2 regions of the Shewanella sp. T24-MNA-CIBAN-0130 genome follow, and region 2 is predicted to be linked to the other one. Evidence: predicted binding sites of a transcription regulator. Region 2 holds the regulator's gene; the other holds the start of a gene.
What was found. The regulator LexA, encoded in region 2, represses DNA repair genes until DNA is damaged. The targets are predictions, from matches to a motif close to TACTGTATNNNNATACAGTA.
Positions count from the first base shown of each region.

Region 1: dinB (DNA polymerase IV) is a predicted target of LexA. The motif match lies at 2,015-2,034, and genes of this name have one in related genera.

Region 1 covers NZ_JBEOPP010000015.1:23,120-26,552, reverse strand. The annotation lists gene AAEZ02_RS08560 (aminoacyl-histidine dipeptidase) at 1-810, shown strand, start outside; gene dinB (DNA polymerase IV) at 898-1,977, opposite strand; gene bfr (bacterioferritin) at 2,115-2,582, opposite strand; gene bfr (bacterioferritin) at 2,595-3,065, opposite strand; gene nqrM ((Na+)-NQR maturation NqrM) at 3,298-3,433, opposite strand, start outside.
Region 2 covers NZ_JBEOPP010000002.1:134,717-138,149, forward strand. The annotation lists gene plsB (glycerol-3-phosphate 1-O-acyltransferase PlsB) at 1-1,500, opposite strand, end outside; gene lexA (transcriptional repressor LexA) at 1,765-2,379, shown strand; gene AAEZ02_RS01630 (cell division inhibitor SulA) at 2,376-2,882, shown strand; gene coxB (cytochrome c oxidase subunit II) at 3,278-3,433, shown strand, end outside.

The DNA.
Region 1 (3,433 bases), on a different contig from region 2:
AACATTCACCTTGGTCGCGCCAATGCAAACAAACTACTTGCCCGCTTTTTGTTTAAACACAGTGATGAACTGGCATTAGAACTTGTCAGCTTTAGCGGTGGCTCATTACGTAATGCCATTCCGCGTGAAGCCCATATCAGCTTTATGCTTCCTGCTGAAAATGTTGATAAATTACATCAAGCGATGGAGGCTTTCCAAGCATTAGTAAGACAAGAGCTCGCGCTCGTCGATCCAGCAATGGTGCTCAGCCTAGAGTCCATTGACGCCCCCACCAAAGTGATGGATGAAGAGGCACAAAATACCTTAATCGACTTATTGCATGCGAGCCCTAACGGCGTGATCCGCATGAGTGATGAAGTTCAAGGTGTGACTGAAACCTCGCTTAATATCGGCGTGATCAGTACCGAAGATGAAAGCGTTGAAGTCTTGTGTCTTATTCGCTCGCTAATCGATTCTGGTCGTGAAGAAGTCACAGGAATGCTCACCGCTCTGACTAATTTGTCGGGTGCAAGCATTGACCTAAGTGGTGCTTATCCCGGTTGGAAGCCAGATACAAGCTCACCCATTATGGCGATTGTGCGTGAAACTTATAACGACATTTATAAAAAAGACCCAACCATCATGGTGATCCATGCTGGTCTTGAATGTGGCTTATTTAAACAACCTTATCCACTTATGGACATGGTCTCAATTGGGCCAACCATTCGCTATCCCCATAGCCCTGATGAAATGGTCAACATCACCACCGTTGGTCAGTACTGGCAATTGCTACTTGCGGTACTAGAGCGTATTCCAGCTAAAGATGCTTAATCCGTTTTAGTGATGACGTTATCAACACAATAAACAAATTAAAAGGCGACAATAATGTCGCCTTTTAATTTTTGTATTGTTCCAGTGTTAAAACTGTAAATCGAGCTGGGTGATTTTATCCGCACCATTATCTGTCGCTGCCAACGTCACGTCGGCTAAACCAACACTCACGCCAATCAAACGAATACCCCGCCCTTGGCTACGCTGCAAAGCTTGTTGCAGCAAGTCATGAAACAAGTTAATCGAAATCTCATCACTGCGATGCTCGATTGTGGTCTGTTTAAAATCATTAAATTTAAGCTTAACAACCTGTTTGTGGATCTGTCGGTCTTTAGCACTGCGATGTACCCGAGCACTGAGTTCTTGAATAAGCTGTGGTAACACTTGATGACATTGTTCTAAGGTAAAAATATCCTTGGCTAAGGTGGTTTCAACCCCAACAGACTTACGCACTCGGTGTGGACTAATTTGCCTTGAGTCGATCCCTTGTGCACGCTCAGCCAACACATGGCCAAATTTACCGAAAGCCTTAATTAATTGAGCCTTAGGATATTGTTGCACGTCATAACAAGTGGTTAAGCCAATATCGGCTAACTTTTTTGAAGTAACCTTGCCAACGCCAGGAATTTTACTCAGTGGCAAGTCTTTTACAAAATCACTAATTTGATTAGGGGTGATCACATATTGACCATTGGGCTTATTTAAATCGGAAGCGATTTTGGCTAAAAACTTAATCGGTGCAATACCCGCTGAAGCCGTTAATCCTGTGGCCTCAAAAATATCGTTGCGAATGGCTTTAGCAATTAATGTGGCACTGCCTTGGTGAACGTTGCAATCGCTGACATCAAGGTAAGCCTCATCTAAAGATAATGGCTCAACGAGATCTGTGTATCGATGAAAAATCTCACGAATTTGCAATGAAACCGATTTATACACTTCCATGCGTCCAGGCACTAAAATTAACAGCGGACACAACTGCAGTGCATGATAACTGGACATCGCGCTACGCACCCCAAATTGACGGGCCTCATAACTGCATGTGCTTATTACACCTCGGCGATCACTTCTGCCACCGACAGCAATAGCTTTGCCTCGTAGTTCAGGAAAATCTCGCATTTCAACGGCAGCGAAGTAGCAATCCATATCGATGTGAATGATTTTACGCATTCTATGACCATCATCATTAACTCAATTACCATGATGATACTGTATATATAAACAGTATTCAATCATTGTCTCACTGACACAAAAAAGCCCAAACTCAGTTGGGCTTTAGTAAATGGTAACCTGTATCAATGGATACGTTACATTTTGGTCTGTAAATAATTCTGTAAACCAACCATCTCAATCAGACCTAATTGCTTTTCTAACCAGTACATGTGATCAGACTCAGTGTCATCCAACAACACCTCTAAAATTTCGCGAGTTTGATAATCACTTTTGTCTTCGCATAGCGCGATCACCTTACGTAAATGATCAGCAACATGATATTCATAGGCTAAATCACTTTTAAACATTTCTTGCACATCTTTACCAATGTTCAACGCTTCACGACTGGCAACATCGGGAGTGCCTTCAAGAAATAAAATCCGTTGGACTAATTTAGCAGCATGCAACTTTTCGTCGTCTGACTCGTGCAAAATTCGGGTATACAGTTCGTTGAATCCCCAGTCTTCGTACATATGAGCATGGACGAAATATTGATCCATGGCAGACAACTCGCCGGTTAATAAACTATTTAGTGCATCGATGACTTCTGGATGGCCTTTCATGATAATTTCCTATTAGTCGTTAATTTGTGATTGAAGATAATTTTGAATACCCGTTTGATTGATAAGCTCTTGTTGCGACTCAATCCAATCTAAATGTTCTTCTTCATCTTCGAGTAAATCTTCAAATAAATCGCGGCTAACATAATCTTGCTGAGTTTCGCATACCTTAATGGCTTCACGCAAAAGCGCAATTTGTGCTGTTATAGCCGCCAGATCGCAGTTGAGCATTTCTTCAGCATGCTCACCGATACGCAATTTATCTAATTGTTGCAGATTAGGTAAACCTTCAAGAAACAATACACGTTCAATCAGCTTATCAGCATGCTTCATGTCTTCAATCGATTTTTTATATTCTTTCTCATTAAGCTTTTCCAATCCCCAATGTTTAAACATGCGTGCATGTAAAAAGTATTGGTTAATGGCAGTCAGCTCACAGGTAAGTACTCGATTGAGTTGGCTAATGACTTTAGGATGACCTTTCATAGTAATGCCCTCGATAAATAACGTGATCTAGATCAATTACAAATAGAATAAAACACTATAGGGGAAAAGGCAAATTTTCCTTTCTTTTCACACACTTACTATTGATAACCATTATCATTATAACTAAGATTTGTAACTCACTAGTAATACACAAACATAAAAAAAGCCTTCAAAATGAAGGCTCTTTACAAAGCATTAGTTTGGTAACCTAGGCTTTAAATGACAAACGTCGTTAAATAATTCGATTTTGATTAAGCAACTCATTTCGAGCTTGCTCTTTTTCCATACGGCGTTTGCGGCTATCACATGGGTCGTCACAGTCACACGCCTTCTCAATACCTAAAACGCCTAAGCCACCACAACTGCCT
Region 2 (3,433 bases):
TTTCTGATCAGGATCGTTCGCAATCTCTTTACGCCATTCTGGCGCCTGCTCGTTTAAGAAATGTTGTAAATTAATCGGCTCACCAAAGTTCACATAACCTTGGCCAAAATTGCCTAATTTACGCAGAGCCCCAAATAACTGCCAAACAGATTCTTTTTTCTTTTTCTTACCGCTTAATTCTTTATGGTAAGTGGCCACTTCCATCACATGGTCATAACCTAAATACACAGGCACTAAGGTCACAGGGCGTTCAATGCCACGTAACACACTATTAATAGTCATCGCTAACATACCGGTTTTAGGCGCTAGCAAACGCCCGGTACGAGAACGACCACCTTCAGTGAAATACTCGACCGAATAGCCCTTAGCAAATAACTGATCTAAGTATTCACGAAATACTGCGGTATAGAGTTTTTTTCCATTAAAACTACGACGGATAAAGAATGCTCCGCCACGACGGAACATAGGCCCAGCAGGCCAAAAGTTAAGATTAATACCGGCAGCAATGTGCGGTGGAACCATACCCTGATAATACAAAATATATGACAACAGTAAGTAATCCATATGACTACGATGACAAGGCACATAGACAATTTCATGGCCGTCATGATGTAACTGCCTTATCTGTTCTGCACCTTTGATATTGATACCACTGTATAATTTGTTCCATAACCAAGTGAGGAAGCGCTCGGCAATGCGCACAAAACTATCAGAATAGTCAGCGGCAATTTCATCAAGGTATTCAATGGCGGTTTCACGGGCTTTCTCGACAGATACTTTTTTGTTTACCGACTCTTCTTCAATGGCTTTCTTGATTGCATCAGATTTAAGTAACGACGCAAAAAGCACTTGCCGATTCGGTAATTGCTGCCCTGTCATCACTTTGCGTTGACGGCGGAAATGCACTCGCGCAACACGGATTAATTTGTGAGCAATTCTTTTATCGGTACCGTGTTCATCAGCCATAAGACGAAGCGATAATGCATTAGAAAACTGTACAAAATTGTGGCGACCTAGAAACAAAATCATTAGCCATTTTCGCAGCCAGGTCGGGTTTTCCCTTTCAAAAAAAGCCGCTTTCATGCTGTCATCTTCTTTACCCGGTGTGCGACCCCAATAAAGGCTCACAGGCACCAACTGAATATCTAACTCAGGACATTGACGATGAAGCGCTAACAGACTGGTAAAACTATTAATAAATTTTTCACCGCTTTCGCGTTTACCAAAAAGCGGTTTGCGGCCTTCAAGACAAACGATGCGTGATACTTTGAGGCCATCCAATTGCAGTGGCTCATATGGACTGGGCATACCAAAGCTCTCAGTGATTTCGCTTAATGCAGCGGCATCACTGATTGATTCTGTTTTCATAACATAAATCAGAGGTTTAGATGGATCTAAATTAAGATCGTCAAAAGGATCATGTGGCACAACAACCGTGAGTACCATCGATTTTTGAATCCATTTTAACGCTCGTAAAAATATTGAATCTGGTTTTGACATGGTTATTTTCGCAACATAAGCCACTGTAATATTGTCGTATAGGATACCAGAAACCAGCCTGCTTACACTATCAGACCGATTTATCTTTACGCTTGAGTTCTCACTATCAGAAATAACATCAGACAATCAATACACAATAACTAATAGAAACAGGTTGTTGAATGATACTTGACCAACAATATTCAAAAAAGAGTTGGTTAATACTTGCACGAACAAAAACACTGTATATAATGACAGTCACTGTATAAAAAGACAGGAACCATCATGAGACCGTTAACGCCGCGCCAAGCAGAAATTTTAGACTTAATTAAAAACAATATCACCGAAACAGGTATGCCACCCACTCGTGCTGAAATTGCGAGTCGTCTTGGCTTTAAAAGTGCTAATGCCGCCGAAGAGCATTTAAAAGCATTAGCCAAAAAAGGTTTTATCGAGATCATACCTGGTACCTCGAGAGGTATTCGTTTACCTCATGAAGAACAGCTTGAAATCGGTCTGCCACTCATTGGACAAGTTGCTGCTGGAGAGCCTATTTTGGCGCAAGAGCATGTAGAACAATATTATCAAGTCGACCCAAATATGTTTAAACCCGCCGCAGATTTTTTATTACGGGTTCGTGGTGATAGCATGAAAAACATTGGTATTTTAGAAGGCGACTTGCTCGCTGTACATAAAATGCAACAAGCGCGTAATGGTCAGGTTGTGGTGGCGCGTGTTGATGATGACGTCACCGTAAAACGATTCGAACAAAAAGGTAATATGATTTATCTGCATGCAGAAAATGAAGATTATAACCCGATAAAAGTAGATTTAAGTTGCCAAAGCCTAACCATCGAAGGGCTTGCAGTTGGCGTTATCCGTAATGGAGATTGGTCATGAACAAACTAATGGGCGTAGCGCCACGTCACCCAGGCTTATGGGTAGATTTAACTGAAACAGATCTGCATGGCAACCAAACCATTCAAACATTACAAACTGTCACCCAAGGTGAAGCAGAACTGAGTCAATTGTGTAGCCAACTGGCGACGTTGAGCCAACAAGGCAGATGGATTGTATTAATTAGTCCACCTCACATAGGCTATAAGCATATGCTGGCCAGTGCTGGAGTGAGAATGGATCGTATTTTACTGGTGCACACCAAAGATGAAGTCGAAACATTATGGGCCATGGAAAAAGCTCTCACGAGCGGAACTTCTAGTGCAGTGGTTACTTGGACAAGTTCACTCGATGCTCGCGATAGTCGTCGATTGGAAATTGTCGCTAAGAGCGCGCGAGCATTAGGCGTGGTAATTGAAGATGTGAATGCTCACTTACCTCACAAACATCAACTTGTTAACTCTACATTAACAAGTGGAGCAGGTAATTTTTGCTCATTTCACTAAGCATAAATCCTTAATTACCAAGCCCTGCATTGAATTCAGGGCTTTTTTTCATCTTTTTTTAGCCTATTTACCAACAAAGTGATCTTGATCAATGTTTAATCTACAAGTAATGTGGTTAACAAGGATGAAACATTCTTCATCTTTAATTGGATAAAATGACAGTAATCAAGATTACTGTCAGACAAATAATCCAAATAGAAATTGATAAGTTCAGTCGTAGGTACAAGCGTGGTGCACAGCTAACAATAAAAGCGTAGACAGTCTGTATACAACCACCAGAGTACTTTGAGTTCATCAAGCTTTTTTCGGGAACCGAAGAGTTTGCATAGAGCTGAGATTTACTGTGTGACTTTTCTTTGTAGTTGCTATTTTGCAATTAGCAGGGGAGTAGTCTTGTGAAGCAATGGTTGTATTTTTTATTGGTTGTGTGGGTAGCACTTCCGCTTGGGGCAACAGAAATGCCCCTCAACATGACCCAAGGCGTGACGGATATCAGTGGTAAGGTTTATGACCTCCATATGACGATTCTTTACATCTGTTGTGCTATTGGG